DNA from 3 places in the Idiomarina sp. OXR-189 genome. Region 3 is predicted to be linked to each of the others. Evidence: predicted binding sites of a transcription regulator. Region 3 holds the regulator's gene; each other region holds the start of a gene.
What was found. Region 3 encodes MetJ, which represses methionine synthesis genes. Its sites were predicted from a motif close to TAGACGTCTAGACGTCTA; they were not measured.

Region 1 (10,877 bases), 280 kb from region 3:
TCGTCACCCAGAGGTGCGCCATGACAGCTTTCAGAGCCTTGCTTATTCGGCGAACCAAAACCGATAACAGTTTTACAGATAATCAGTGTTGGCTTCTCAGTTTCTGAGCGTGCTTCTTCAATAGCTTGTGTAATTGCTTGTGCGTCATGACCGTCAACCGCTTCAATAACCTGCCAACCGTAAGACTCAAAGCGCTTAGCAGTATTATCGGTAAACCAGCCTTCAACCTCACCGTCAATTGAAATACCGTTGTCGTCGTAAAACGCAATCAGCTTGCCAAGACCTAGGGTGCCCGCCAAAGAGCATACCTCATGAGAAATGCCTTCCATCAAGCAACCATCACCCAAGAATGTGTAGGTGTGGTGGTCGATAATATTGTAGTTTTCGCGATTAAATTGTGCCGCAAGTACTTTCTCTGCCAACGCCATACCAACAGCATTAGCAATACCCTGACCCAAAGGGCCGGTCGTCGTTTCAATACCAGGGGTATAACCATACTCGGGGTGGCCAGGGGTTTTAGAATCCAGCTGACGGAATTGTTTTAAATCATCAATGCTTAAGTCGTAACCCGTCAAATGCAGCAATGAGTATATCAACATAGAGCCATGACCGTTCGACAGCACAAAGCGGTCGCGATCAGCCCAGTCCGGGTTATTCGGGTTATGCTTTAGGTAGTCACGCCACAGCACTTCTGCGATATCTGCCATGCCCATTGGCGCGCCGGGGTGTCCCGACTTGGCTTTTTGAACTGCGTCCATGCTGAGTGCACGGATGGCATTGGCGAGATATTGACGATCTGACATGAAAAACCCCCTGAGGATGAAGAGCAACTTGCGATGCGCGTATTCTCCACATTTCAGGGGGTACAAGCAAATTTATTGGTTAATTTCTGGCTAAATATCGGCCTGTAAATCGGCAGCCTTGTCCGTTTGTTCCCATGGCAAGCCATCACGACCAAAGTGCCCGTATGCCGCTGTTTGCTTATAAATAGGACGCTCTAAGTCGAGCATTTTAATTAAGCCATAAGGACGTAAATCAAAATGACGGCGCACCAGTGCAATTAATTGCTCCTCTGAGTGCTTAGACGTACCGAAGGTATCAATGCTGATAGAGGTTGGCTCCGCAACACCAATGGCGTAAGAAATTTGCAGTTCGCAACGCTCCGCTAAACCGGCGGCGACTAAGTTCTTAGCAACATAACGTGCAGCATAAGCCGCACTACGATCCACTTTAGATGGGTCTTTACCTGAGAAAGCACCACCACCGTGACGTGCCATACCGCCATAGGTGTCGACAATGATCTTACGACCCGTCAAACCACAGTCACCCATAGGTCCGCCAACAACAAAGCGTCCGGTTGGGTTAATATGGAATTGCGTGTCTTTGGAAATCCACTGCTCCGGCAATACCGGTTTAATAATTTCTTCCATCACCGCTTCACGCAAAGTTTCCTGAGTAATGTCTTCTCTGTGTTGCGTTGACAGAACCACGGTATCAATGGCGACGGGCTTGCCGTTCTCATAAACAAAAGTCAGCTGGCTTTTAGCGTCAGGGCGTAACCAGTCCAGCGTGCCGTTGTTACGCACTTCCGACTGACGTTGCATCACTCGATGCGCATAAGTAATTGGTGCAGGCATTAGAACGGAGGTTTCGTTCGAGGCATAGCCAAACATCAGCCCCTGGTCACCTGCGCCCTGTTCTTCAGGGTGAGCACGGTCGACGCCCTGATTAATATCGCCACTTTGCTTGCCTATGGCGTTTAAAACCGCACATGACGCACCGTCAAACCCCATATCGGAATGTCGATAGCCGATGTCTTTGACGGTTTGACGAGCCAGGTCTTCAACATCAACCCAGGCTTTTGTTGAAATTTCACCGCCAACCAGCACCATGCCGGTTTTAACGTAAGTTTCACAAGCAACACGGGCTTTAGGATCTTTTGCTAAAATGGCGTCTAAAACCGCATCAGATATCTGGTCGGCAATTTTGTCCGGATGCCCTTCGGACACTGACTCTGAAGTAAACAGGTGACGTGACATATGCCCACTATTCCTTTATTTTGATGAAATCACTCAATACTGGTTGCATAATGTAACCGATCACTCTGTTTTTTTCTACTTCTGGACGTCTAAAAGTCCGAATAAGGCAAATAGCATGCGAGTACCGCGGATCTATCACCCTGATCCCATCGACCTAAACGTTGAAGCCGAACTGAGTGCTGACGGTTTTCAACACTTGATCAAAGTGCTGCGTTTAAACGTAAACGATAGCATTGTCCTGTTCAATGGGGACGGCAAAAACTACCCGGCAACCATCACTCATGTTGCGAAAAAGTCTGCGTCCTTTAAGGCAACCGCAGCCGAAGCGAACGATATTGAATCTCCGGTTCATGTGCACTTAGGACAAGTTATTTCGCGTGGCGACCGTATGGACTTCGTGTTGCAAAAATCAGTGGAACTGGGGGTCAGCGAAATTACGCCGTTGTTTAGCGAGCGCTGCGGCGTAAAGCTCAGCGGTGACAGGCTCGAAAAAAAACAGCAACAATGGCAGAAAATAGTGCGCTCGGCTTGTGAGCAGTGCGGCCGCAGTGTAGTACCGGACGTTAAACAGGCACAGACGCTAGAAAACTTTATAAACAACAGCTTTGACGGCTTGCGGTTAACGCTCGATCCAACAGCAGAACAGCCGCTGTCATCTTATACTCAAGCTGACAAGGGTATTCAGTTACTGATTGGTCCCGAAGGCGGTTTTACCGATGACGAAGTCAGCAACGCGGCAAGCCAGGGCTTTAAACCCATGAAGTTAGGCCCAAGAATATTAAGAACAGAAACCGCAGCGCTCTCTGCTTTAACCGCTGTGCAGTATCAGTTTGGCGATTTACGCTAAAGGAGTTTATATGAAAAAGTTAGCAATGGTGATGGACCCTATCGCCGACGTAAAGACCGAGAAAGATACCAGCTTCCGCTTATTACTCGAGGCACAAGCGCGCGGCTATCAATGCTTCTACCTGGAGCTGGGCGACTTAGTTATCGACAACGGAAACCCGATGGCGTTCGCACAGGAGGTCACTGTCCGCGACCAAAAAACTGACTTTTATGACCTTGGTGACAGCGAATACCTGCCTTTGGAAAGCTTCGATGTCATTATGATGCGCAAAGATCCGCCGTTTGACAGCGAATTCCTTTATGCCACGCACATATTAGAGCTTGCCGAACATCGTGGCAGCCTGGTAGTGAATAAGCCGCAAAGCCTTCGTGACTGTAATGAAAAGCTGTTCACCTCGTGGTTTGCGGACGCTATTGCTGACACCGTGGTCAGTGCCCGTGCAGACGTTATAAAAGCATTCCACAAAAAGCACGGCGATGTCATTTTGAAGCCGTTGGACGGCATGGGCGGCGCTTCAATTTTTAAAGTCACCGAAGACGGTAACAACCTGAGCGTTATTATTGAGACCCTCACCGAGAAAGGCCAGCGCTACGCCATGGCTCAGAAATATTTGCCGGAAATTAAAGACGGTGACAAGCGCATTCTGATTATTGATGGTGAGCCGGTGCCTTACTCATTAGCTCGTATTCCCAGCGCCGGTGAAACTCGCGGTAATTTAGCGGCAGGCGGCAGCGGTCGCGCACAGCCGCTTTCCGACAGTGACTGGGCGCTAGCACGTAAAGTTGGACCTGAACTGAAAAAAAGAGGCCTTATTTTGGTTGGTCTGGATGTCATTGGCGACCGTATAACAGAAATAAACGTAACCAGCCCAACCTGCATGCGGGAAATTGAAAACGCTTACGATATCAATATTGCCGAATTGGTGTTTGAAGCTGCCGAGTCGAAATTAAATTGAATTTCCTCTTTGCGCCCCCATATCGAAAGTAGAGATTATCGTTAAGGAGTCGGTGAATCGATGAACAGCTTACAAAACCATTTTTTGATAGCAACACCCATGCTAAACGATCCAGCGTTTAAACGGACCGTTACCTACATTTGTGAGCACAATGAAGAGGGCGCTATGGGGCTGGTCATTAACCAGCCTGCGGAGCTCAGCGTAACATCGTTACTGGATAAATTAGAAATTGTTTACCCGGATAACAACGAGTATCTGCAAGGCCAGGTTTATCAAGGCGGCCCTGTCGGTCGCGAGCGAGGTTTTGTCATTCACCCTCCACAAGACAATTGGCGCGCCAGCTTAAAAATGAGCGACGATATTATGGTCACCACATCGCGTGATATTTTGGAGGCGCTGGGCTCCTCGGCCGCACCGCAGCACTTTTTGCTGACACTGGGTTACGCGGGTTGGGAAGCAGGCCAACTAGAAGAGGAAATGGAAGAGAACTCTTGGTTAGCGATACCTGCCGACCCTGAGCTTTTATTCAATACTCCTGTCAGTGAACGGTGGCAAAAAGCAACCGAGAAGCTCGGTTTCGATGTTTGGAAATTGGCGCCTGACGTAGGACACGCATGAGCACAATAATTGGCTTTGACTTTGGCACCAAAAGTATCGGAGTCGCCGTTGGTCAAAGTGTTACCGGGACAGCGTCACCGCTTAGCGCTTTAAAAGCCAAAGACGGCATTCCTAACTGGGACGCTATAGAGCAGTTATTTAAAGAGTGGCAGCCAGAGCGCCTGGTTGTGGGGCTACCTTTAAATATGGATGGTAGCGAGCAACCACTGACCCAACGTGCCAAAAAGTTCGGTAATCGCTTACATGGACGTTTCGGCTTGCCCGTATCTTTTCAAGACGAACGGTTGACTTCAACGGCTGCACGCGAAGAGCTATTTAACAGCGGCGGCTATAAAAAGCTCGAAAAAGGACTTGTCGATAGTCAAGCCGCACTGCTAATTGTCGAGGATTTCTTGAGCAATTCTTTGCCAACCAGCGATAATTCGTTATAGTGTGCTCAGTAATCAGTTGATGTGACAGGAGCTGACCTTGTTTGGTAACGAAGAACCGTATTCAGTTACGGGCAATACAATTCTCTTAAAAGATGAAAATAAAAAACTTCTCTTAATTACTGGGCCTAAATACGACAACATTCTCGTATCGCGCAGTGGCGTTGAGTTTACTGACCTTCCGCCAGAGCGTAGACCGGGGCTTAGACTGGTGTCTTTATTAGAAGTCTTTAAGAAAGAAAAAACCTACTTTTTTGTCCGTGCGGGCGGTGTCGAGTACCAAATCGACCTTAAATTCGAAGAAAGCCCCATTACGGAAATGAAGTTTTAAGGACGTTAAGGAAGCCAGCGTGACACATCATAACGGTGCGTTTTTCTGGCTTTCTCTCAGTTTTTTACTGTTATTTTCCTCGAGCAGCCTTGCTCAATCTTTTTTTCAGCTTGATGAAAAAGACAACCAACTCCACTTTTCGTATCACTGGGACGACTTCGATGGTAATCAAAACGCCATAGAGTTTTCCGCCCACAAAAAAGACTTCCTGGAACCCTTAAAGCGTTACCGCGGATTTAATCGTGAACGCAGTCAGCGTGAATTAAGCCGCCAGCTCAATCGATACATTCGCCAGCAAAATTGGCGAGGTATTCAAGCAAAACTAACCCCCAGGCAGCAAAGCGTGGAACTAGTGACAAGTCGGGCGAGAAATCAAGAGCAGCAAACTCAGCTCGAACAGTACAAGAGACGCTTGCGCGAGTACTACAATGAGCGTTGGATTGACTATCTGGATTCTAATTTCTACGAAAGTATCTCACTGCCACCTGGAGAGCGAGGTATCATTCCAGACCATGCCGCTATAGCCAGTGAAATGGAGAACGTCATAAAGCCGCTAATTAATGCGATTGGCGAGCAGTTGGGTGACAATACACAGCGAAATTACATTAATTATGTGACCAGTTTCCTACAGCAAATACCTTACAACGAATTGACCAACAAACTCGACAGCCGCGGCGATGGCTTTACTCCACCGAATCAACTGATTTATTACAACCAAGGCGATTGCGACAGCAAAGTGACGCTAATGACGGCTATTATGCGTAACATTATCAATAACGCTAAAATGGCAATTATTTACTTACCCGAGCATGCGGTTTTCGGCATCAATATAAGCAAACGTGACAGTGACACGACCATTGAGCATGAGGGCATTCAATACGTGCTGGTTGATGTTACCGGCCCCGCCGCTATGCCGGCGGGAACCGTAGGTGAAGATACCGAGTTTCATATTCGCACCGGTCAGTACACTGTAAAACCCGTGAATTAATTTCCCCGCTTTATAAATGCTCTTCCGCAAATTGTGCCAAGGAGCTGCGTACCACACCGTTTAAGTTAACAGTCGCACTGCCCGGGTAATCTTTAAAACGTTCCACAATATAAGTCAGGCCCGATGTGACCGCGGTTAAGTAATAACTGTCTATTTGCGCCAGGTTCCCCGATACAATCAATTTCGTGTTCTCCCCACAGCGAGTTATGAGTGTTTTAAGCTGTGAGGCCGTTAAATTCTGCGCTTCATCCAGAATGACAATGGCGTTTTGAATACTGCGTCCACGCATAAAGTTTAAAGACTTAAACTGAATGTTCGCCTTTTTCATAATGTAGCTAAGACTCGACTCCATGCTTTCATCATGCTTGTGTAAAGCTTCCAGTGAGTCGGTAATAGCCGATAGCCAAGGTGCCATTTTTTCTTCTTCCGTACCTGGCAAATAGCCTATCGACTCAGCAATTTCCGGCGTATTGCGGGTCACAATAATTTTTTCATAAATGCCCTGCTCGACTACCATTTGCAAAGCTGCCGAAAGCGCCAAAAAGGTTTTTCCGCTACCGGCAGGCCCCGTTAGAATGACCATATCCATATGGGTGTCTAATAAAGCATGTAGCGCCATTGCCTGATAGATGTTTTTTGGTCGCACTCCCCAGGCGTCATACGACATTAGCCGTTCAACGCCTAAGTCCATAAGGGTTACCGAGTCTTTGTCGTAGGTATCCACCCGGGCCGCAAAGCTGCTGGTTTCATCAATAATATATTCGTTGGCAAAAACCTGCGGCAGCAGCTCACGCCCCATTGTATGGTAGGCATCGCGTCCTTCCTGATGGGTTTCCACGCTACCGACCTGCGACCAGAAATCCCCTTCAAATTTATAAAAGCCTTTGGTCAGTAAGCGAATATCGTCAATAAGCTGATCGGTACGGTAGTCTTCGACATATTTCATGCCCGCGCCTTTGGCTTTCAGACGCATATTAATGTCTTTTGTCACCAGCACGACTTCTGCCGGAGATTTATCTTTTTGAATTTCCAGTGCAGCCTGAATAATACGGTGGTCATTCTCGGATAAAGATAGCACCGACTCGTTTTGTTCCAACTGATAATCCGGGAATATTGCCAAGGTGCCTTGAGCGTTGTGCTCGCCGTGCATACGGCTGAGTTTTACACCATCAATAATTTCATCCGGCCGAGCTTCTTTTAATGCCTCTTCTAAAGAACGAATCGCCACCCTCGCCTCACGGCTGACGTCTTTATTTCGGTCTTTAATTTTGTCGAGTTCTTCGAGAACAACCATTGGTATAATAACGTTGTGCTCGTCGAAGTTGAGGAAGGCAAGAGGGTCATGCAGTAGAATGTTGGTGTCGAGGATGAAGTATTTACCCGCTTTATTTTCAGACATAGGCATTTACCTTTTGTCGTTACTGTTTAATTACAGCTTAGCCTAAAATTAATGACAAAATAGTGACACAGAGAAAATTTTTTCTCGGAATTTTTCGGTGAATTCAGTACCATTGCCGCCCTTAAATAAAGCGATTGGGAGTTCTGCAGTGAGTGAATTTAGAGTCGGCCAACGGTATCTCAGTGAAACTGAAACGGAAATGGGGCTTGGCCTTATCACACAAGCAGAGGGACGCCACATAACCGTTATGTTTCCTGCCAACGGTGAAGTGCGCTTATATGCCGCACAAGAGGCGCCTTTAGCCCGTTACCTATTGCAGGAAGGACAGCAAGGGAAACACGCCGAGGGCTGGACTTTTATTATTGAGGAGCTGTCTGAAGCGGCAGGCATTGTCACTTACCACGGCACACGCGAGGACACCCAGGAAACAGTCACGGTTCCTGAACCACAGTTGTCGTACCAAATTGACAACAACCCAGCGCTGACCCGTTTACTGGCGGGACAAGCCGACCGCTTAGATATGTACCAATTACGCTGCGAAGCGAATCAGCATTTGGCTGCGTATCAAAACAGCGAAGTCGCCGGACTTTTGGGTGTGCGCACGCACTTACTGCCACATCAGTTATATATTGCAAAAACAGTGGCTGACCGCTACCACCCACGCGTTCTTTTAGCCGACGAAGTAGGCTTAGGTAAAACTATTGAAGCTGGCATGATCATAAAGCGCCGACTGATGACCGACCGCTCCAGTCGAGTTCTGATAGTGGTGCCTGAATCGCTCATGCATCAATGGCTCATCGAACTGCGTCGCCGCTTAGCTTTAAGCTTCACTCTGTTTGACGAAGAGCGTTGTGAGCAAGCCTCGGAAGATACAGGAAACCCGTTTCTCACTGAGCAGCATATTATTGTCAGTAGTGACTTTATTAAAGAGCCGAAATGGCAAAGTGCTTTGTCGGACGCTGATTTCGACTTACTCGTCATTGACGAAGCCCACCACTTACAACCCGACGCTGACGAGTTTGCGCAAGTCAAAGCACTGTGTGAATCCATTCCCGGACTATTGCTGTTAACAGCAACGCCTGAGCAGGAAGGTTCGGAAGGACACTTCCTGCGTTTGCAACTGCTGGACCCTGATCGTTTTAATGACTACGAAGCCTTTTTAAAAGAGCAAGAGCATTACAAAGAGCTCGCCGAACAAGCAGAATCAATTACCGATAGCGAGAAACTCGATGCGCTTCTCGATAAATACGGTACCGGCCGAGTCATGTTCCGAAATCGTCGTGCAGACATTGGCGGCTTTCCCGAGCGCCGATTCCATCCCATAGAACTGCCTGAGTTTACGCCAGAAGAGGGTATGCCCTGGTGGATGGATGATCCACGAGTCGACTGGCTCATTAACCACCTTAAAGAGAATCGCAATACTAAAGCGCTCCTCATTTGTAAAACTGCTGAGCAGGTACTCGACTTATCGGAAGCATTGCGCGTTTTAGCCGGGGTTCAGGCGGCCACCTTCCATGAAGGCATGACACTGACTGAACGTGACCGTTCCGCAGCATTCTTTGCAAGTGAAGAAGACGGCAGCCCAGTGTTATTATGCTCTGAAATTGGCAGCGAAGGCCGTAACTTTCAGTTTGTTAGCGAACTGATTTTATTCGATTTGCCAACCAACCCCGATTTACTCGAGCAGCGCATTGGCCGTTTAGACCGAATTGGTCAGCAAAATACGATTGATATCTATCTGCCTTATACTTCAGGTTCAAGCGAATCCATTTTGCTGCCGTGGTATGAACAAGGCATGAATGCCTTCCGCCAGTGTAATGCCATTGGTCGTAAACTTTACGACGCCTTTGGCACCTTCATTGAAGCGGCACTTCAAAAACGTCAACCCTTGTCCGACGACATTATTCAGCAAACTCAAGAGTTGAGTGATGCATGGCGTGAACTTAATAAGCAGGGTCATGACAAACTGCAGGCAATGAACGCCTGCCGCCCCGAGCAGGCCGAGCGCATTATCGGGAATATTGAAACAGACTCAGACGTCGATACCGTCGCGGACTTTATGCTCGCATTTTGGGACCGCTTTGGTGTTAACAACGAAGTTCTGGACGAGAACCGTTGGTTTATTCGCGCCAGCGAACACATGCGTATTCCTGGACTCCCCGGCCTGCCAGAAGATGGCATCACGGTTACTTTCAACCGGGTAACAGCACTTAACTTTGAAGACGTAGACTTTCTTAGCTGGGATCATCCGATGGTTCAGGCCGCGTTAGAACTGCTGTCCACCGACGACTTTGGCAGTACGTGCGTTGCTCAAATGAAAAACACCGCCATTCCGGCAGGCAGTTGGTTTCTCGAACTGGACTTCACCAATACAGTAACGGCTCCTGCTAAAACCGCGGCTCAGGAATTTTGTCCGCAAGGTAACCTGCGTTTGTTACTCGACAGTCAGGGCCGAGAACTGTCGGATAAAGTCTCACGGGAGCTACTTGATCAGCAAGCCAGCTTTCTCGACAAAAAAACCGCTCGTCAAATTTTGAAGCAGTTACGAGGCCCGGCTCAAGATCTGATACACGGAGCCCAGGACCAAGCTCGCAGTTGGCAAGAACGGTTGGTTAAGGCGCAGCAAGAAAAAATCAGTGAGACACTGCAACGCGAGCTCAAGCGTCTGGAAGCATTAAAGGACGTGAACCCATCCGTTCGTGAGTCAGAAATTGAGGCTCTCAAAGAGCGCCAAGCCACTTTGTTGGCGGCAACCGAGCAGCCGCAACTGTCGCTAACGGCTATTCGCATATTGGTGAATAATCACTAATGGCCCTTTTGCATTATCGACCACCGTTAGAGCCTTACCTAAAAGTTATTTACGAGGACTCTGAATTGCTGGTGGTTGATAAGCCAGGGGGCTTGCTCAGTGTGCCTGGTAAGCATATTGAGCATCGCGACTCTGTATATACCAGGGCACAGCGTGTGTTACCCGATATTCGAGTTGTTCACCGACTCGACATGGCAACCTCGGGGGTCATTTTGCTGGCAAAAACTCGCCATGCTCAAAGCCATATTAGCCGTCAATTTCAGCAGCGCGTGACTAAAAAGACGTACATTGCTGACGTGTGGAGCCGCTTACCAGCGCAACAAGGCGTTGTTGAACTCCCGCTGTCGTGTGACTGGCCGAACCGCCCTCGCCAACACATGGACTTCTTCACCGGCAAAGACAGCACCACGGGTTACCGCGTGTTAGCAACTAATGAAAACTATTCACGGGTTGAGCTCTACCC
Region 2 (10,877 bases), 730 kb from region 3:
CCCAGAATTCGGTTAGTCAGCGTTGATTTTCCCACGTTAGGTCGACCGACAATCGCCAACTTAAGTGGCAAGGCCTCATAATCGATCTCATCGTGTTCGAGATCTTCAGAGTCCTCTTTCGTCGATGCAATAACATCGGGGTAATCATCAGCCAACGGCTTAAAGCAGGTTGTTAGCAATTGCTCAACACCACGCCCATGAGCAGCGGCAATACCGTATAGCTCACCCAGAGAAAGAGAATAGAAGTCTGCCATTGCGGAAGTGGCATCAATGCCGTCAATTTTATTACAGACTAAATAAACTTTTTTGTCTTGTTTGCGCAGATGAGTCGCTATGGCTTGATCACCAACTGTGACACCGTCACGTGCATCCACCATAAACAAAACGACATCGGCCTCTTCGACAGCCAGCAGTGATTGCTTAGCCATCTCTTCATCGATACCCTCTTCATCGCCATGGATACCGCCGGTATCAACAACTATGAATTGATAGCCGTCGTAGTTTGCTTGTCCGTATTTTCTGTCTCGGGTTAACCCGGGAAAGTCCGCTACCAACGCATCGCGAGTGCGTGTTAACCGATTAAACAAGGTGGATTTCCCAACATTTGGGCGCCCCACGAGCGCAACAACTGGTAGCATTATCTATTAATTTCCTGAGTTTATATCGAGGGCGATTATCTCGCCATCGCGTGTTTGTACATAAGCAACGTTGTCACTTACCACAGGCGCTGCATAAACGCCGTCACCACCAACATGGTAACGCCCTTTTATCTCACCTGAGTCGTCATTTAACCAATGTAAGTAACCTTCGAAGTCACCGACCAGTATATGGCCACGGTGTCTTGCCGGAGCTGACAATTCACGACCAAACAAGCGTGTATTACTCCAACGCTCAATACCACCGTTTTGGTCAAGTGCGTAAATATGGCTATTTACGTCCGTTAAAAAGATTCGACCTGCTGTTACCAACATGTTTTCGAACGACTTATAATCGCGCTTCCAGCGGACTTCGCCACTCATTAACTCAAGCGCGACCAATTCGCCGTTATAAGCAACCATATACAGAGTGGTTCCTTGTGAAGCTGGCGCAGCGTCAACGTCGGCTAAACGCTCAAGCTCTGTACCACCACTGGCTTCACCAATCGTTTGAGTCCAGGCTTGCTGACCACTTTCAGAAATAAGCACCATGCCATTACCGTTACTGTCGCCAACAATGACACCACCACTAATAATTGCCGGAGCTGAAGCACCTCGAACCGACAACATTGGTGTTTGGTACTCATACTCCCACTGCTGTTCGCCCGTTGAAGCATCAAGGCTAATGACTTTACCGCCACCCGTGTGAACAACGACTCGACCTTCACCGACGGCCGGGTCAGACATTACTTCGTTACCCACTTCGGTATGCCAAACCAGCTCACCGGTTTCCGCATCTAACGCAATGACATCACCATTTTCCGTGCCCAGAAAAACCGTGTCGTACTGCGCAACTAAGCCACCTGAAATTCTTGCGGGAAATGGGCTGGCGAACAGGCCGTCAAACCAACCTTCATCACGAGCTTCATCAAAGGTGATGAGGTTGCGTAAGTCAATTTGCCAAACTTTATCGCCATTGGTCTTGTCCATTGCACGAACAATACCTGCGCGGTCAGCGGCGTACACATTGCCGTATTCAACAACAGGGTTTAACCGAGAGAAATATTCACCAATACCGCTGCCGACTGACTCGCTCCAAAGTACCTTTGGAGTGACTTCAGCATTAATCGGCTGCAAGGTCGCAAACTTTGGCTCTTCGTCTGAGCTAGAGCAACCAACAGCAATGAGCGCTGCTGATAATAACGCGACACTTTTTACCAGAGATTTAATAGACTGCATTATGATTTAGCCAAACTGTTGATTTTCATTTGCAGCGCAGGAGTCAGAGACTCATCCGCTTCTAAAGCGCGCTGATAGGCTGCACGAGCGTCTTCGTTCTGACCTTTATCGGCCAATATGTCACCTTCAATTTCAGCTGCGTACCCTTGGTAAGCCTCGGGGTAGGAGCCACGAACCAATTCAAGTGCGGTATCCGCCTGGTCTTGAGCAACTAGAACACGCGCCAAGCGAATGCTTGCTAACGCTTTAATATTGTTGTCTTCAGCGTTATCTACCACCAGCTGCAGTGACGTTACTGCCGTTGCAAGATCGTCTTTACTGACGGCTTCTTTCGCCAACTGCAGAGCCACTAAATGAGCATAGGTATTGTCGGAGTTGTCCGATACGAAGCTCTGAGCTTCTACCAACGCATTCTCGCTACCTTCAGACAACGCTGTGGTTAATTGTTCATACTTTGCTGAGGCGAGTTGCTGTTGTTCCATGGTGTGCTGATCGTAAAAACGCCAGCCATAAAACAAACCAAAACCAATGACCGCACCGGCAACAATACCCTTGCCGTGCTCTTTCCAAAACTCTTTAATTCGTTCGACTTGTTGTTCTTCTGTATCCACCAGACTACCCTCTTGTCAGTGGCTGCAAACGTTCTATAAGCGCTTGCCAGCTCAAGGTTTCTTGCTGCTCATCAGTACGCAACGGTTTAACCGTTACTTGCTGTTGAGCGATTTCATCCGCACCAATAATCAAAGCGACTTCAGCACCCGATTTATCCGCTTTCTTCATTTGTTTTTTCATTGCGCCACCACCGCAATGCGTCACCAGCCTCAAGTCCGGTAACTCGTTTCTCAGCTGTTCGGCAATACGTGGTGCATTAAGTTCCGCTTCTTCACCTAAAGGCATTAAGTAAGCATCTACAGTGCGACGTGGCGTGAGCTTATTTTGCTCCTGAAGCAATAGCACCAGACGCTCCATACCCATAGCAAAACCGACTGCAGGCGTTGCCTTACCGCCTAGCTGTTCAACTAACCCGTCGTAACGGCCACCTGCACATACCGTACCCTGAGCGCCCAACGCTGTTGTCACCCATTCAAATACAGTTCGGTTGTAATAATCAAGCCCACGCACCAAACGCTCGTTTAAAGTGTACTTAACGCCCGCATTCTCTAACCGCATTGTCAGCTGTTTGAAGTGCTCCCGAGACTCGTCATCCCAGTAGTCAGACAACTTAGGTGCATTCTCAAGAAGCTTTTGTGTATTTGCGTCTTTACTATCAAGTATGCGTAATGGGTTTGTTTCCAGGCGACGCTGGCTGTCTTCATCCAACTCGCTTGCATAGTCACTTAAATAACTCCTCAACGCATCGCGATAATTCGCGCGTGCCTCGTTAGAGCCTAATGAGTTAAGTTGCAACTCTACCTGGTCAGCTATACCAAAAGCTTGCCACAAGCGTGCCGACAGCAAAATAACCTCGGCGTCGGCGTCAGCACTATCAATGCCAAAAGTTTCGATACCAAACTGATGAAACTGACGATAACGACCTTTTTGTGGGCGTTCGTAGCGGAACATCGGTCCCATATACCAAAGGCGCTGTATTTGGTTATACAACAAACCGTGCTGATTACCAGCACGGACGCAACTTGCCGTACCTTCCGGTCGCAACGTCACGCTCTCGCCGTTTCTGTCATCAAAGGTATACATTTCTTTTTCGACGATATCCGTTACTTCGCCGATAGAACGTTTGAAAAGCTGAGTGCTTTCCAGCACAGGCATACGGATTTCGCTATAGCCATAGCTGGCTGCGACATTGCGGATAATTGACTCAACTTGCTGCCAGGCTGGACTTTGATCGGGCAGCAAGTCGTTCATGCCACGAATTGCTTGTATTGTATTCGCCACGGAACCTTCTCGTTTTGGTTATCGCTACAAAAATAAGCGGCTATTATAAGGATTTTCGGGGTGCGGGTAAAATTAACCGTTAATTTCTTTTACGTCGATTTTATTAGCTTCTGCCGCTTTCACTTGTGCTCTAATTTGCGCTTCCAGCTCATCAACCAAATTCGAGTTGTCTAACCGCTGCTTTTGACGTTGACCGTCGATATACAGGCCGCTTTTATTCTTGGCGCCAGCTAAACCCACTTTAGAAACTAAAGCCTCACCTGGGCCATTCACAACGCAACCAATAACCGACACGTCCATTGGGGTCGTAATATCTTCGAGACGTTGCTCTAACTGATTCACGGTATCAATAACATCGAATTCCTGACGCGAGCAGCTGGGGCAAGCAATAAAGTTAATTCCGCGCGAACGAATGCGCAGAGACTTAAGAATGTCAAAGCCCACTTTAATTTCTTCGACCGGGTCTGCAGCAAGTGAGACTCTTAATGTGTCACCAATACCCTCGGCTAATAGCATGCCTAAACCAACGGCAGACTTAACGGAACCACTACGTTTGCCGCCCGCTTCAGTGATGCCCAAATGCAATGGCTGATCAATTTTCTTCGCCAGCAGTCGGTATGATTCTACGGCTAAGAAAACATCAGATGCTTTGACACTCACTTTAAAATCGTGAAAGTCGAGTCTGTCGAGAATATCGACGTGTCTCATCGCCGACTCAACTAAAGCCTCCGCGGTTGGCTCACCATACTTTTCCTGTATGTCTTTTTCTAACGAGCCACCATTAACACCAATGCGGATAGGAATATTTTTTTCTCGAGCCGCATCAACTACCGCACGAATGCGATCTTCTTTGCCAATATTACCTGGATTAATTCGTAGACAATCGGCACCGTACTCCGCAACTTTCAGCGCTATACGGTAATCAAAGTGAATATCCGTAACCAGCGGCACGGAACTACGCTGTTTTATTTCTCTGAATGCTTCAGCAGCGTCCATGGTTGGTACAGAAACCCGAACAATATCAGCGCCGGCGCTCGCTAAAGCTTCTATTTGCGCAACCGTCGCATCGACATCGGTTGTTTCCGTGTTCGTCATAGATTGCACGGCAATCGGCGCGCCATCACCAATAGGTACATTACCTACGTATAAACGGCGTGAAGGACGGCGCTTAATTGGACTTTCGTGCATCATATTACTTACTTAACCTCTACAACTATTCAGGTTCTATTATTTTAGCCATTACTCTGACATTGGCACAGTAAATCGTGCAACCCGTTCACGACGGAATTGGCTCATATCAACTTCATTACCGTCAAAGGTAATGACTGCCGCTTCCGGTTTGCACATTGTAATCGAAAACGGAGGCTCACCCGGAACCGCCATTGTATAACCAGCAGCTTTTACACCAACGGCCTGAGTTTCACCCTCAGCATCATCGACTTTCACCCAGCATTCCTGGCTGAATTCGAAGACTAAACGACTGACAGCAGCGTCCTCGGCAACCGCCTCTTGAGCAGGCGCTTCTTCCGCTGTCGGAGCGGCGTCAGTCACTTCGCTTGCTGGCTCTGTACTCTCTTCCGAAGCGTCTTCTGTCTGCGCAACTGAAGACTCTACCGTTGTTTCAGAAGCACTTTGCTCAGAGTTTTGTTCATTGTTTTCTTCTGCACCACTCTGTTCAGGACCCTGCTCAGAATTGCTCGACGCAAAGTTTGACTCGTTTATCGAGATATTTGTATCCGCTGACGATACGTCTGACTCTAGCACCGCCTCTTCAGTATTTGGCTCTATTTCTGGTTGTCTTGGCTCGGAGTCTATTTCAACTGCACTAACGTCAGCTTCATTATTACTTTGTGTTGCACTTTCAACGGTTGATGACTGTGCTGGCTCATCTGAACTCATACCTGAGTCCTGCCACCACCAAATCACTAAACCTACGACAATAATAATGACAGCGTAGGTAATCAGCATTAAACGGTTATCGCTTTCTTGATGCTTCTTGCGACGCGAAAAGCTCTGCATTTGTGTGCTTTGGACTTCCTGGTAACCTTTTGCTTTATAAGCAGCAAAAAGCTTCTCTTCATCAACGTCCAAAAGCTTAGCGTATGCACGCAAATAACCTTTTATGAAGGTAGGAGTAGAAAACGTTTCGTAATCATCCGCTTCCAAAAGCTCGATGATCTGTTTTCGCAAGCGCAGCTCATCAGCAACTTCTCGCTGACTCAGCCCTTTGGCCTCGCGCGCTTTTCTTAGAATTTCACCTGGTCCCTGAACTGGCTGTTGTTTTGTTTCTTGTGCCGCATCAGAGTCCGTTGAATTATTCTCTTTATTTGGTTCGTTTTCAGCAGTCATGATTGTTAGGGTGTTCCCTGTTAAGGCTGACTTGCGTAGTGGCCTTTGTTCTTTTCACACCGAGCCCTGTTTTGTTGGCTCTTTGTCTGAAAGGGATACTGAGTATCAAGTCTTACTTTATCGAAATACCCGAGCGCTTTTTCCCATTCTCCAGCCATACACAATGCAACCGCATAGTTGTTATACAATGCACCGCTCATAGGTTGCCATGATAATGCCTGTTGGTAAAGTGACAAAGCAGAATCTGTCTCATTTGCCGCTAAATGCCACTGCGCCAACGCAAATAAGGCATTTAACGAACGGGGATTACGTTTCATTGCTGCTTGCAAGTGCGGTTTCGCGAGCTCGAGTCTACCCTTGTTAAGGTAAGCTACACCAAGCTGTAACCGTACGTCTTTACTTACAGGCAATGGGTCATTGGAACTGGCGGTACAACCCATCAACGCCAGTGCTATCAATAGCAAAGCGGCTCGCATTATCACACTCCTTGTGGTTGCGATTCAGTGTTTTTACGAAGTCTTTACGGCAATAGCGTCGCCGCCGCGCTGCATTTGCTGACGCTTAAGAATACGTTTGGTCCGGTCTATGACATCACCAACTAGCTGACCGCAGGCGGCGTCAATGTCGTCACCACGCGTTTTACGAACCATAACGGTAAAGCCGTATTCCATAAGCACTTTAGCAAAGCGGTCAATACGCGAATTGCTTGAACGCCCGTAATCTGACCCCGGGAACGGATTAAACGGAATTAAGTTTATTTTACTCGGGGTATCTTTTAGTGTTTTTGCCAGCTCATGTGCTTGATCTGTTGAGTCATTCACATGGTCCAGCATGACGTACTCAACCGTGACTTTATGCTGAGCTTTGGACTGTTCAACATAACGCCGGCTAGACGCCAGAAATTCTTCAATATCGTATTTTTTATTGATGGGTACTATTTCATTACGCAGCTCGTCGTTTGGTGCGTGCAGAGAAATAGCCAACATCACATCAATGCGTTCGCGCAGTTTTTCAAGCGCAGGAACCACACCCGATGTACTTAACGTCACACGGCGCTTTGACAGGCCAAAACCAAAGTCATCCAGCATTAACTCCATTGCCGGAACAACATTGTTTAAGTTCAGCAGAGGTTCACCCATGCCCATCATGACAACGTTAGTAACAGGTTTAATACCCGTTTTACCGTAAGCACCCAGTAACTGGTTTACTCGCCATACCTGGCCAATAATTTCCGCGACCGTCAGGTTACGGTTAAAACCTTGTGCGCCGGTAGAGCAGAAAGTGCACTCAAGAGCACAACCGACCTGAGAGGACACACAAAGGGTTGCGCGATCGCGCTCCGGAATCCAGACCGTTTCTACGTCCTGGCCGTCAAACAGCGTCATTGCAAACTTTATAGTTCCGTCTGACGACTGCTGTTGTTCGCGAATTTCCGGAGCACGTATTTCTGCAACTTGCTTGAGCTTTTCACGCAATTTCTTGTTGAGGTTCGACATTTCGTCGAAGTCATCAACACAAAAATGATACAGCCACTTCATGACCTGATCGGCACGAAACGGCTTCTCTCCCATCTCGCGGAAGAACTCTCTCATTCCTTCGCGATTTAGGTCGAGTAAATTCACTTTTTTATCAATTGCGTTGGTCATAAAGCTCCGTTCTTAGCGTGTACGTGGGCAGATTTCTTCGTCGCTGAAGAAGTATGCGATTTCGCGCGCAGCTGTTTCAGTTGCGTCTGAACCGTGTACCGCATTTTCGTCGATAGTTTCAGCATAGTCGGCACGTAGAGTTCCTGCCAGTGCTTCAGCTGGGTTTGTTGCGCCCATGATTTCACGGTTTTTCAATACTGCATTTTCGCCTTCAAGTACTTGAACAACGATAGGGCCAGATGTCATGAACTCAACCAAAGCGCCAAAGAAAGGACGTTCTTTATGTTCAGCATAAAAGCCTTCTGCTTGTTCTTTGCTTAAGTGCATCATTTTTGACGCTACAATGCGAAGACCAGCAGACTCAAAACGGTTGTAGATAGCGCCGATAAGGTTTTTAGCAACCGCATCAGGCTTGATGATTGATAAAGTGCGCTCTAAAGCCATGTGTATTCACTCCAATAAAGATAGGAAAAATTAGTCGCGCGGATTATACGTGAGAATGCGTTTGAGATCGAATCCATAATGATTGTTTTTTCGTTCATTCTGATTTAGCATGACAAAACAAATTAGCCATATAGACGTCTATTTAGCTTTCAAATAGACAAAGAGGAGTAAATCATGGCAGCGAACAAAACTGAGCAAGCAACTCTCGGCGGCGGGTGTTTCTGGTGCGTGGAATCCGCCTTCTTACAAGTAAAAGGGATTGAATCGGTGAAATCCGGCTATACCGGTGGTCACACCGAAAACCCAACCTATGAACAGGTTTGTACCGGTGACACGGGTCATGCCGAAGTCGCGCAACTCACCTATGATCCTGAGCAAATCTCTTACCGCCAAATCTTAGAAATCTTTTTTACGCTGCACGATCCTACGCAGGTGAACCGTCAAGGTAACGACGTTGGTACTCAGTATCGAACTTCGATTTTCTATCATAACGATGACCAAAAGCAGGAAGCCGAGAGCATTATTGCGGAATTAGAAAACGACGGTGCCTTCGCTGACCCAATAGTCACCGAAGTAACCGAGCTGGATACCTTTTACCCAGCCGAGGACTATCACGAAAACTACTACGCAAGAAATCCGGAAAACCCATATTGCCAAGCGGTTATTTCACCGAAGCTGGCGAAATTCCGGAAAACCTTTTCAGGATTATTAAAAGACTAACGCTGCGCCAGGGTTTTATAGGTCGTCAAAATATGCTCAACCGCATGCTCAATATCGGCTGCGGTTGTGCTACGACCAAAACTAAAACGCAGTGAAGCATGAGCCAGCTCATCGCTGACACCAATAGCCCGCAGAACATACGAAGGCTCAACACTGGCCGAGGTGCACGCCGAGCCTGAGGATACAGCCAAGTCTTTAAGCGACATGAGCAGCAACTCGCCTTCAACATTAGCGAATTGCAAGTTCACAATATGAGGTACTCGTTGCGTGTCGCTGCCATTAAGCTTAATGCCCTCTTCCGCCAGTAACGGCGATAAAAACTGCTGACGCATACTCTCAAAGCGCTCAATGTCGCTGCTTAGGTTTTCAGCCGCAAGCTCTGCCGCCACACCCATACCTACAATTTGGTGCGTTGCCAAAGTGCCTGAGCGCATTCCCCGCTCATGTCCACCGCCGTGCATTTGTGCGGCAATACGAACACGCGGCTGACGACGCACGTACAATGCGCCAATGCCTTTAGGACCATACATTTTATGCGCAGAAATCGACATTAAATCGACCGGTGCGCTGGACATATCAATAGGTAACTTACCAGCTGCTTGTGCTGCATCAACATGAAACAAGGTGCCGCTCTCACGACAAATGGAGCCAATAGCGTTTATATCCTGAATAACACCAATCTCGTTATTGACCCACATAACACTGGCCAGAATAGTGTCTTCGCGCAGTGCCGAACGAAGCTCATCCAAGTCGATAAGACCGTCTTCTTTAACGTCTAAATAAGTGACTTCGAAGCCTTCTTTTTCAAGCTGTGCACAAGGGTCCAGCACGGCTTTGTGTTCAGTTCTCACCGAAACAATGTGCTTACCTGTGTCGGCATGAAAATGCGCAACACCTTTCAAAGCCAGGTTATCCGACTCGGTTGCGCCTGAGGTAAAAACAATTTCGCGGGCATCGGCATGAATTAAGTCGGCGACTTGATGCCGTGCAATATCCACAAGCTCTTCCGCTTGCCAGCCATATTTATGAGAACGCGAGGCAGGGTTTCCAAACACCCCGTCCATGGTTAAGCAAGTTGCCATTTTTTCTGCCGCTTTAGGCGCTACTGGCGTAGTGGCGGCATAATCCATGTAGATGGGTTGTTTAGGCACGAAGGTCCTCCTGGTAAGTGCCGTTACAGTTGGCAGTTAACTTTTATGTCTTCGTCCGATGCATGGCGTAAATGCTGGCGTTGCATAACGTCGCCTACATCTGAGTTTTTCATTAGCTCGGCAAGGGTAATTCCGTCTAAAAAATCGGAAATACGGTCACTCAAACCTTCCCATAGTGAATGCGTCAAACAGCGCTCGCCGCCCTGGCAGTTCGCTTTGCCCTGACACCGCGTTGCATCAATTGACTCATCGACCGCATGAATAACCGAACCCACCGATATATCAGCTGGCTCACGTCCCAGCCGGTAACCACCGCCAGGACCCCGAACACTGTCAACCAAACCGTGCTTACGCAAACGTGCAAACAATTGCTCTAAATACGACAAGGAAATGCCCTGACGTTCTGAAATATCCGCCAGTGGAATGGGACCTTTTGCTGCAAATAAAGCCACATCAAGCATTGCGGTTACCGCGTATCGGCCTTTTGATGTCAGACGCATAGCAATTTCCTCGGGAAGTGTTATTCGTAAGTTGAAATTCTACATTCCCGACTATTTTAGTCAAGTATTGTCAATCGATTTATCCACAGAGGCTAACATTCCACGCAAAATATTGATCTCGCTCTCTTCCGGTCGCGCCCGATTATAAAGGCGTCGCAATTTAGTCATAACCTGCCCCGGATGCTTCGGATTAATGAAGCCGGTATTCGTCAATGTCGCTTCTAAATGTTCATAAAAACGCTCTAAGTCATCAACACGCGGATACTCCGGAATATCGGCTTCAACTTTTTCACCCGCTTC
Region 3 (10,877 bases):
ATCACGCTGGGTACGTGCTAATTGCTTCTCAATAGGGGTTTTTAAATAAACCACAATACCCCGGGCTGATAAACGGTTACGGCTTTCTTTGCTCATTACCGAGCCGCCACCAGTCGCAAGCACTATGCCCATTTTCTCAGTGAGTTCTTCTATGACTTTCTCTTCACGCGCGCGGAAGCCTTCTTCACCTTCCAGCTCAAACACCCAGCTGATATCCGCACCGGTACGGCGCTCTATCTCTGAATCAGAGTCATAAAAGTCTAAATGTAATTGTCTGGCGATTTGACGGCCAATCGTACTTTTGCCAGCCCCCATGGGCCCAACAAGAAAAATATTACGTTTCTCAGCCATATTCCTGCTTACATCATTGGTTAAAATTAGCTGTAACTCACGAATCCGGAGTGTCTGGAGAATCTCCCAACCCAACGAAAAGAAGCGGGATTATCTCAACTCGGAGTCACTTTAGCAATAGCCATTGGTAGCCGTGTTAGTTTTGCTGCAGAATCGTTGGTGTGACGAATATCATCAACTCACGTTTCTCTTTGCGTTGCTGCTCATGTGAGAACAGACTACCTAACACTGGAACAGACCCTAAGATGGGGACGCGACTGTCATCATTCAAGCTGTGTTCCTGAAATATTCCGCCAAGTACGATGGTTTCCCCATTGCGAGCCAGCACCCGAGTGGACATTTCCTGGGTATCTATGGCGACAGCGGGGCCGGTGGGCGTTGCTACGGTGTCGCCTCGCGTATTTTGGGTAATGGTTAAGTCCATCAGTACATGATTGTTGGGTGTGATCAATGGCGTCACGCTAAGGCCCATAACTGCTTTTTTAAACTGCACCGCGGTGGCACCGTGCGCTGCGGTTTCAACATAGGGAATCTCCGTGCCTTGTTCAATGTAGGCTGCTTGCTGGTTCGAGGTAAATATTTTCGGGCTGGTAATAATTTCGGCTTTATTTTCCTGCTCTAGTGCGGTGAGCTCTAAGTCGAGCAGAATGTCGTCGCTAAGCCGGGCTAAGTTGGCTGAAAAGGTGCCTGCCGGGTTGGTGACAGGTAAGTCGACGTGCATACCTTTAATAAAACCGGCTCCTTCTTCTGGCACCGACAACCCATAGTTAGAAGCACCCCAGCGTACGCCCAGAGCTTTACTCACGTTGGCTTTAACGGTAACCATGCGCGCTTCAATAAGTACCTGTTGCACCGGAATATCTAGTTTCTCAATCACTCGACGAACCGACTCGACTTGCTCGGGCGTGTCGCGAATAATCAACGTATTGGTGCGCTCGTCGACGCTAACGGCACCGCCTTCCGACAAGAAGCTTTGCTGGTCGTTCTTCAGTAACGCGGCTAAGTCTGCGGCCTTGGCAAAGTTGATGCGCAAAAGAGTAGAGGTACGCTCGTCGTTGTCTTCTTGCTCCTGAGGCTCGGTGGTTACCCACAACAAATCGCCCTGCCGCTTTAAATGCAGGCCGTGTGTACTGACGACGCTTTCAAAGGCATTTCTCCAAGTGACACCGTTCAGTTTTAAGGTCGACTCTCCGCTTATGTCGTTACCAATAAGAATATTCAGCTCATGCTGGTCGGCCAGCAGTTGCAGTAACTGTCGAAGCGGCAGGCCGTCCGTAGACAGCGAAACAGGCTCATTTAGCTGCTGCTCAGACAAAAGAAACGTCCAGTCTAAGCGACTCGCGCTCACAGAAGATGTGTGGAATAGAAATAAAGAGGCCAGTAGGCAGGTTGTTATAAAATGCTTCATGAAGCGTCACTTTCCTTGTTGATGCGCAGTTGCTCAGAGTGTTTATGCCAGCAGTCTCCGGACTGTTGCCAGTGAGAAAGGATTAAGCTGTCTGAATGAATTGTGTCGAGTTGGGTGTGTTGTCCTAACCAGTCGCCCTCTAAAGCCGTTACCCACTTCTGGTTTTGGCTTTTAAAAATGGCTTTTCGGTTGGGAGCGGTTTGTATGGCGGTTAACCTTGCATCAGACATTTGAGGCACAACAAAATGAGGCTGTGTGCCGCTAAATGGTTTGTCATAACAGGACAAGGTCGGCACATTAATGGGCTTAAAATGATTAGCGTATATGGGCTTCTCTAATTGGCTGATGCTGTGCTCGGTTTGCCACCGAAATTGCCACTGGAGTACGCCGTAAACATCACTGTTGTTAGCGCCCAGAGCTTCCCAGCGCAGGCTTTCTGTCTCCGGAAAATGTGAATATTGTTTGTATTGAGAACGAACAACTTCAGCGAGGAACCGCGTTGCTTGTTGGGGGTCGGCTTCAATGGTGACCAGCCAGGTGCTGTCTGCAGAGCCAGAGCGTTGGTAGTGAAGGTTAATGGGGTAGCGTTGGACAATATCAGATAACAGCTCATCCACTGGCGCTGACGGACTCAGCTTAGCAGGCTCTCCGGCAAGCGTCGGAATGGGGCTGGCTAACTGCTCTGCGTTATCTGAAATAAGCTCACGTAACCGGTGCGACTGATGTGCGGTAAAAAAATAGGCCGACACAGCGCAAAGAATGCAAATAGCAACAAATAAGATTGACCAGAAGCCGATAGCTTTTGTGACCGAGCTTTTCATGACGATGACCTTTCTAGTACAAACAGCACGCGCTTTTCAGGCAGAAGTTGCTGATGCAGGGAGCTGGCAACTTCCGGGTTTTTCCAGTGCGCGTTCAACCAGTTTTTTAACGCCTCGATTTGGGCGATACGGTCGTATAATGAGGTCACTTCCAGTCGACTGTTGCTCAGCTTAACGCTGGCTTCGCCGGACTCGATAGGCAGTTTCTCTAGAAGCGCGGCAAATGCATTCAGTTCATCACTGACACTTTGTTGCCTGCGCAAAAAGGCGTCTCTTTTAACCTGTGCTTGTCGCTGCTTTTCATAAATGTGTTGTTTGTGCTTGCGGCTTTCTAACTGTTGAGACTGCTGCAGAGCTATTTTATTGGCGTTATCTATAATGGGCTGATAACTGACAATAAACTGCGCCGTTAAGGCAATAGCGCCCAGACACAAGCTAACACCAATAAAACTCAGCGCCGGATGCTTAAAAACATGATAGCGGTTGTCTTTGGAAACCAGGTTTAACGATGCCATTGACTGAACCCTCTGAGAGCTAAGCCGACAAGGGCTATTTCGTTGTCTAAGGCGGACACAGTGGGCGCGGGCTCGTCAGCAAACAGCGGTGCGGTAGATAAAGCAATGTGCTTGCTGAAAGACTGGCTCTCACACGTTGTGCGCAATGCGGATTGCGCGACCTTATCGCCAAAGCTGAATAGCCAGTAGTCATCCATATCAGAGACCCGTTGCAGCAACTCAGCAGTGGCCAGTTTCTCGAACCGTTGAAAGCGGCCACTTTCACAATAAATGAGTGTCGACACCTTTTGGCGCAACTCAGCAATAATCCATTTCATGTTCGAGGAAAAGCGAGCACCTTCCGGCCATAAATACGGAATGAGTGTATTGGTGGCGCGAATTATCGAATGGTAAATAGGCTCAATGACTTTGACCGGAATGTTAAGAGGCGCCAAGTCCGATATCAACTGTTGCAGCGCCCGGTCTGAGCTAATCGCCGCTTCAATTTGACCGCTATCATGCTGAATAAAGTCGTAAGAAAAACCGGCTTCGTTGTCCATAGTTGAGGGCAGCTGCTGTAAAATACTTTCCTCAACACTGACGGTAGAAGATTCGTTAGACAGCTGCTGGTAATGCACGGCTTGATAGTCTAACGCTGATATTAAGCCAGAGCGTTTGAACCGCTGGGTGGTTAATTGGGCGGTCAGTTCGTGGGCAAAGTTCTGAACGGTAAAGCGTCCGTGGCTTCTGTTCAGCTGCAAAATTTTACAATTTTCTTGCTGAATACAGACCGCGATGGGTGTTTGCTCAAGCAGCGACATGAAACAATATCCTTATTGTGTAAAAGCCAGATGCAATCGTAGTGTTCTGAACAAAAATCCGCCATAATATGCGGGTAGGAATTGAACGGTAGGTAGTGTCGGAAAATGCTTATTTTGCCGACAGTTACATTTTAAGTGGTTATGGAGCAGGTCATTGAAGTGGTTTAAAAGGCTACTCTACACAATGTTAATTTGTGTGGTTCTTGGTGGTGCAACAGTTGGTGGACTTTATTTATACGTCAAACCCGAACTGCCTAGTGTCGAAACGCTGCGCGACGTTCGTTGGCAGACCCCAATGCAGGTGTTTACCGCCGACGGGCACCTAGTCTCACAATTTGGTGAGAAGCGTCGTATTCCTATTAAGCTCGAAGATGTACCTCAGCCACTTATTGATGCCTTCCTGGCGACCGAAGACAGTCGTTTTTACGAACACTTTGGTGTTGACCCTATTGGCGTTATGCGGGCGTTTAGCGTGCTCATAACAACCGGTGAAGTGCAGCAAGGGGCCAGTACCATTACTATGCAGCTGGCGCGCAACTTCTTTTTGACGTTTGAACGCGCGCTCATGCGTAAAATTAAAGAGTCCTTTATTGCTGTGCATATTGAACAGCAACTGAGTAAAGACGAAATTCTGGAGCTTTACTTAAATAAAATCACCTTCGGTCATCGAGCTCACGGTATTGGTGCAGCAGCCCAGGTTTATTACGGTAAAGAGCTGCATGAGTTAACGCTGGCACAAATGGCGACGCTGGCAGGTCTGCCGAAAGCGCCCTCTAACCTAAACCCAATTTCTAATCCACAGGCATCAAAAGAACGCCGCAGAGTTGTGCTGCTGCGTATGCTGGATGAAAACAAAATTACTCGCACGCAATTTGATGAAGCGGCCAATGCACCGGTGACAGCGCGTCGACATGGTGCCGAAGTTACCGTGAGTGCTCCTTACCTGGCAGAAATGGTGCGTCAGGAAATGGTCGACCGTTTTGGTGAAGAAGAGGCTTATACTGGCGGTTACAACGTTTACACAACGGTAAAAAGTGATGTTCAGTTAGCCGCTCGTCAAGCCGTGTGGGATAACCTGCATAGCTACGACGAACGTCACGGTTATCGCGGACCTATCAGTATTCTCTGGTCTGAAGAAGAAGGCCAGGAAGCGTTACCTCAAGAAGAAATAGAGCAGTATTTAGAGCAGCTGAAACGCATTGGCGATGTAACACCTGCTGTTGTTACTGGCGTTGAGGAGCAGACGGCAACTGTGATGGTCAAAGGCGCTGGTGCTGTTACTTTGCCCTGGGAGTCGATGCACTGGGCGCGCGAATACCTCAATGAAGAGCGTCAGGGCGAGCCACCAGAAACCGCATCCGATATTATGCAGCCGGGACACGTTATTTGGTTGCGCACCGTTAACGAGCAATGGCGTTTAGCGCAAATACCCGAGCCGAGTTCAGCAATTGCGTCGCTAAGACCAGACGATGGCGCCGCGGCTGCCGTCGTTGGTGGGTATAGTTTCACTCTGAGTCAATACAACCGGGCGCTGCAGGCCGAGCGTCAGGTGGGGTCGAACATAAAGCCATTGATTTATTCAGCGGCGTTTGAAGAAGGATTGACGTTAGCAACGTTGGTCAATGACGCACCCATCAACCAATGGAACCCGGGGTCAGGCATTGCGTGGCGTCCAAAGAACTCGCCCGAGGTCTATGAAGGGCCTATTCGCTTGAGAAAAGGCCTGGCGAAGTCTAAAAACGTGGTATCTGTGCGCTTAATTCGCGAGGTTGGTGTTGAGAAAGTTGCCGACCACATTGCTAAGTTTGGTTTAAAAAGAGATACCATTCCTGAAAATGAATCGCTGTCACTGGGCTCGTTATCGATGACCCCAATGGAAGTGGCACGGGCCTATGCGGTATTTGCGAATGGCGGCTTTTTAGTCGAACCGTACTTTATCGACCGGATTGAAGATATGGATGGCAATACGGTTTATAAGGCTGATCCGGTGCGGGCTTGTTACGACTGCGAAAAGCCAGCTCCTCAAGTTATTAGCGAACAGAACGCGTTTTTGGTTGAGCAGGCAATGAACTCTGCCGTTTGGGGTGGTGGCAGCTGGCCAAATGGCACCGGCTGGAATGGTACGTCCTGGCGTATTCAGCGTTCGAAGCCTATTACTCAGGAAGTGGGTCGTAACATTGCCGGTAAAACCGGTACCACCAATGACGTGCGGGACACTTGGTTCTCGGGTTTCACTTCAGGCTTAGTGACGACCACCTGGGTTGGTTTTGATGACGTTTCAAGAAAGCTGGGACGCACCAGTAAGCACCCTGAAGTTGATTCTAGCCAGCAAGCGATAACAGGCGGTGAAGCCGGCGCAAAAACAGCTTTACCGGGCTGGATACTCTTTATGGAAAAAGCGATTCCTGAATACCCGGCGCGAGAGTTCAGCATACCGCCGGGCGTGGTGAATGTTCGTATCGATTTAGAAACGGGCAAACTGTCGCGTAAAAACGACTATACCTCACGGTTCGAGTACTTTATTAGAGGTACAGAGCCTACGGAGTACGTTCGCGGCGACAGTAACAACGATGATATTTTCGAAGATGAAGGCGGGTTGTTTTAACGCCCGCCTATTGAACCGAAAATTAATGACCGACAGACAGCTTCCCAAGTAGCTGGTTAAGGTCTGACTGCACCCCGCCGGCTGTGACGTGCTTGCCGGCTCCGGGGCCGCTAATTACTAATGGCATTTCCGAATACCAGTCTGTGTAAATCACGAAGATATTCTCGCCTGGAATAAGGTTCGCCAGCATATCGCCCTCAGGTATGTATTCAATACCAATGCTTGCCGTGACTTTATTGTCCTGGCTCACCGAAAAGCTGGCCAGTAAGCGAGGGACTTTTCCGTCTTTCGCTGCTTCTTCCAGCATTTGGTTCATAGGTTCATCCATGTCCGTTACTTTATCCATAAACTCAGCCGCAGAAATGTCCCGCAAATGCTCTGGCACCAAGGACTGAACCTGTATGTCCTGCCAGTCGAGTTTTAAGCCAATTTCGCGCGCAAGAATAAGCAGTTTTCGGACTAAGTCCTGACAGGAGAGATCCTCGCGTGGATCCGGCTCGGTGTAACCTCGGGTCTTGGCTTCTTTGACTAAGTCACTAAAGTTGACGCCTTTGGTGAAGTTTTCGAACAACCAGGACATTGTGCCTGAGAATATTCCAGAAATACTGCGAATTTCATCGCCTGAGTTACGCAGGTCGTTAATGGCATAGTTAAGCGGAAGCCCGGCGCCAACCGTGGTGTTGTATAGCCACTCGCGTTTGTACTCGTGTTGAATGGTGCGTATTTCGCGGTACAAAGCCTCGTCGGCCGAGCCTGCGCGCTTGTTGGCGCTAATAATGTGCATGCCGTTGGCAAACAAGCTTGGGTACAGTTGCGCTATCTGTTTGGCATCGGTTAAATCAATAACGACAAGTTCGTCATAAGGCGCGTTAGGTAGCTCTCTTAGCAGTTCGGTTAACACATAAGGGCGTGCCAAACGGTCAAAGTCGCTGGCCCACTCACCTAAGTCGACCCCGTTGTAATCCAGCCAAAGCTGGCGTGAGTTAGCAATGCCAATAACCCGTACGTCCATGACTTGGTTAATGCGGTCACGCTGTTGACGGAACAACTCGAGCCAGGCACTGCCAATATTGCCGCGACCAATCACTAAAACACCCAAACTGCGGCGATAGTTAAAGAGCTGGCTGTGCAGGCGGTTAAGCAGTCGGCTGTCGAGTGATTGCTCTAAAATAGCAACGGCAGAATCACCTTTTTCACTGAGTACGAAGCGACGAACTTTTTGCTCAGACAGCTGCAGCTTGAAGGTCGAAAACTGATCAGTTTCCTGAATACGGTTGCCCACAATGGCCAGCATTGAGTAGCCGCGAATTTGTGTAATGGCATCGTTGGCATCGACCTTGTCGAGCCACTCGTTAAGGTAGTCAGCATGGTTTTGATGAAAGACCAAATACTGCGTGTGATTTTCCGGCTCTACCCAGCTGACTAGTGGCGTTAAGTCCAGCTCGTCGAGCTTTTTAACAAGTGCTTTGTCGTGCAGCTGTACTTTAAACAGCAACACTTCAGAAAGCGACGTGAATACTTTGCCGCGAGGCTCTGTGTCGTGGAACTGACCAATGCGGGTTTTCTGGTTTTCCACTTTCAAACTGGAACGAACGGAAATGACCATGCGGTTACGGTCGACCGGCTGAAAAGTTCTGGGGTGCAGAACCGGGCTGCCCAGACGAGCCAATTCTTCGGCTTCTGTCCAGTCGAGCGTAGGCAAGCTGACAACTCGTTCGACTTTGCGCGGATCGGCTGAGTAAACACCGGCAACGTCTTTCCAAATCGTGACTTGTTTTACGTCGAGCAAACTGCCGACCAAGGTAGCGGAGTAGTCACTGCCGTTACGACCCAATGTCAGGCTTTCGCCATTTAAACCGCGTGCGATAAAGCCAGTGACAATAAAACGGGTGCCTGAGTGGGGCGCGACACGTTTGAGCAAATTCTCGCGTGATTTTTCGACCTGAATAACGGGTTCAGGGGCATCGGCGGCCAATAAGAAGTCACGGGCATCGATGTAGTCAGCGCGCGTACCTTGCTTTTGTAACAGGGCTGCCAGTAAGCGGGCAGACCAAAGTTCACCGTAAGATAAAAGCTCTGCGTTGTGCGTTATCGTTTCTTCGCCGGCCAGCCATTGTCGCCAACGGGCAAAGTCTGTGCAAGATTGCTTTAGTAGTCGTTCAGCGAGGTCGCCACTTAATAACTCTGTAATAAGCCCCTGCTGAAACTGTTCGAGTTGGTCAAGTAAAATAGATGCCGTGTCGCCTGGATTGTCTTTGGCGTTAATAATGGCAAGTATGCGGTTGGTGGTGTCGCCAGCCGCCGAAACCACAACGAGATCACTGGCGCCGGCGTATTCTGTTACAATACGCGCAACGCGGCGGTAACAGAATGCGTCTGCTAAGCTGCTGCCGCCAAATTTATGTACTTGCACGCTGTCAGCCACGTTTTGTTTTTCTGCGTCAGTGATCGGTACGTCTGTCATCCCATTTTCCTTAATAACTCTGCGTCTACTGTGGCTTTGGAAAGCGCTATTTCCTTAAGGCTAAAATATTGTGACGCAAATGTCAGCAATTTTTAGCCATCTAGACGGATAAAAATTGACGGGGCGGCTCAGTTGGGTACAATTCAATATAACTTATGTGGTTTTGTTATAACGCAGGGCAAAAATAATGAAGTGGAACGGTGAATATATCTACCCATACGCTGAACATGGTCGTAAGAGCCAACAGGTAAAAAAAGTGACGGTGTCTATTCCGACCCGCGTACTGAAAGTTCTTACGGATGAGCGAACTCGCCGTCAGGTTAACAATTTGCGCCATGCTACCAACAGCGAACTACTGTGTGAGGCTTTTTTACACGCTTTTACGGGGCAGCCGTTACCCACAGACGATGACTTGAAAAAAACGAACCCTGAGAAAATACCAAAAGCGGTGCGAGATGAGCTGGAAAAACGTGGTTTGCCCATCCCCACCGACGACGAATTGGACGATTAATCCATCATATAATTGTCCGGCATATCGATTTTGGCGACGCCGGACTTCACTGCGGCCTCCGCAACTGCGCGGGCAACGCGCTGACACAAACGTGGATCAATAGGTTTAGGAATAATGTAGTCTCTGCCGAAGGTTAGCGACTTTTCTCCTGCGCCTTTCAGTACTGAGTCCGGTACTTCTTCTTTGGCGAGTTGGCGAATAGCTTCTACCGCTGCCACTTTCATTTCGTCATTAATAGCGGTAGCCCGTACGTCTAACGCCCCACGGAACATGAACGGAAAGCAAAGTACGTTATTCACCTGATTTGGATAGTCAGAGCGACCTGTCCCCATAATGAGGTCATCCCGCGCAGCCATTGCTACTTCAGGTTTAATTTCCGGATCAGGGTTAGAGCAGGCAAATATCACCGGGTTGGGTGCCATGAGTTTTAACTCTTCCGGGCTTAATAGGTCGGGGCCCGACACGCCAACGAAAATATCTGCACCGTCAATTACGTCTTTTAATGTGCGCTTGTCGGTGTTGTTTGCAAACAGTTGCTTGTACTCATTTAAGTCGTCGCGGCGTGTATGAATAACGCCTTTTGAGTCGAGCATATAAATGTGCTCGCGCTGAGCGCCGCATTTAATCAGCAACTCCATACAAGCAATAGCGGCAGCGCCGGCACCTAAACAAACAATGCGTGAGTCAGCCAGTTTTTTACCCTGAATTTCCAGTGCGTTGAGCATACCGGCAGCGGTAACAATGGCGGTACCGTGCTGATCATCGTGAAAAACCGGGACATTACAGCGTTCAATTAGCGCTTGTTCAATTTCGAAGCACTCGGGCGCTTTAATATCTTCTAAGTTAATACCACCGAAGGTATCGGCAATGTTAGCGACCGTATTGATAAAGTCCTGTGTGGTGCGGTGACTCACCTCAATATCTATTGAGTCCAGCCCGGCGAAGCGCTTGAACAACAGCGCTTTACCTTCCATAACCGGCTTAGAGGCTAACGGACCTAAGTTACCTAAACCAAGAATAGCGGTGCCGTTGGAAATAACCGCGACCATATTGCCTTTTGCGGTGTAACGATAGGCATTGTCCGGGTCTTGTGCTATTTCTCGCACGGGCTCGGCAACACCTGGGCTGTATGCCAATGCTAAGTCTTTACTGGTTTCAGCGGGGGTGGTGAGCTCAACCGATATTTTTCCGGGGGTTGGGTATTCGTGGTAGTCCAGTGCCTGTTGGCGAAAGTCAGTCATGAGGTGCGTTGCCCAATTTGCGTTACTGAGAATAATGACAGTCTATCGCTTCTCAGTGAAGAAACAAATCATACCTCCCGTAAGTTAGCTGGCAGTAAACTTTTAGGGTGGTTAAAAGTACACCGGTTAACTTTTCTTTAACAATAGGCTTTTCAGCGGTG

Region 1: metK (methionine adenosyltransferase) is a predicted target of MetJ. The motif match lies at 2,122-2,139, and genes of this name have one in related genera.
Region 2: msrA (peptide-methionine (S)-S-oxide reductase MsrA) is a predicted target of MetJ. The motif match lies at 8,330-8,347, and genes of this name have one in related genera.

The regions. Positions count from the first base shown of each region.
Region 1 covers NZ_CP139706.1:2,196,152-2,207,028, forward strand. Annotated here, with positions in the region: gene tkt (transketolase) at 1-803, opposite strand, end outside; gene metK (methionine adenosyltransferase) at 894-2,039, opposite strand; gene UM402_RS10815 (16S rRNA (uracil(1498)-N(3))-methyltransferase) at 2,155-2,886, shown strand; gene gshB (glutathione synthase) at 2,897-3,841, shown strand; gene UM402_RS10825 (YqgE/AlgH family protein) at 3,902-4,459, shown strand; gene ruvX (Holliday junction resolvase RuvX) at 4,456-4,890, shown strand; gene UM402_RS10835 (hypothetical protein) at 4,928-5,218, shown strand; gene UM402_RS10840 (hypothetical protein) at 5,238-6,206, shown strand; gene UM402_RS10845 (PhoH family protein) at 6,217-7,611, opposite strand; gene rapA (RNA polymerase-associated protein RapA) at 7,754-10,414, shown strand; gene UM402_RS10855 (pseudouridine synthase) at 10,414-10,877, shown strand, end outside.
Region 2 covers NZ_CP139706.1:612,750-623,626, reverse strand. Annotated here, with positions in the region: gene der (ribosome biogenesis GTPase Der) at 1-638, opposite strand, end outside; gene bamB (outer membrane protein assembly factor BamB) at 645-1,874, opposite strand; gene UM402_RS03010 (YfgM family protein) at 1,874-2,485, opposite strand; gene hisS (histidine--tRNA ligase) at 2,490-3,767, opposite strand; gene ispG (flavodoxin-dependent (E)-4-hydroxy-3-methylbut-2-enyl-diphosphate synthase) at 3,840-4,958, opposite strand; gene UM402_RS02995 (RodZ domain-containing protein) at 5,007-6,116, opposite strand; gene UM402_RS02990 (tetratricopeptide repeat protein) at 6,137-6,592, opposite strand; gene UM402_RS02985 (bifunctional tRNA (adenosine(37)-C2)-methyltransferase TrmG/ribosomal RNA large subunit methyltransferase RlmN) at 6,626-7,762, opposite strand; gene ndk (nucleoside-diphosphate kinase) at 7,775-8,206, opposite strand; gene msrA (peptide-methionine (S)-S-oxide reductase MsrA) at 8,381-8,926, shown strand; gene UM402_RS02970 (IscS subfamily cysteine desulfurase) at 8,923-10,056, opposite strand; gene iscR (Fe-S cluster assembly transcriptional regulator IscR) at 10,101-10,577, opposite strand; gene trmJ (tRNA (cytosine(32)/uridine(32)-2'-O)-methyltransferase TrmJ) at 10,638-10,877, opposite strand, start outside.
Region 3 covers NZ_CP139706.1:2,479,634-2,490,510, reverse strand. Annotated here, with positions in the region: gene aroK (shikimate kinase AroK) at 1-351, opposite strand, end outside; gene UM402_RS12225 (type IV pilus secretin PilQ) at 488-1,759, opposite strand; gene UM402_RS12220 (hypothetical protein) at 1,756-2,580, opposite strand; gene UM402_RS12215 (hypothetical protein) at 2,577-3,095, opposite strand; gene UM402_RS12210 (hypothetical protein) at 3,083-3,895, opposite strand; gene UM402_RS12205 (penicillin-binding protein 1A) at 4,050-6,500, shown strand; gene UM402_RS12200 (bifunctional aspartate kinase/homoserine dehydrogenase II) at 6,523-8,964, opposite strand; gene metJ (met regulon transcriptional regulator MetJ) at 9,152-9,475, shown strand; gene UM402_RS12190 (malic enzyme-like NAD(P)-binding protein) at 9,472-10,716, opposite strand.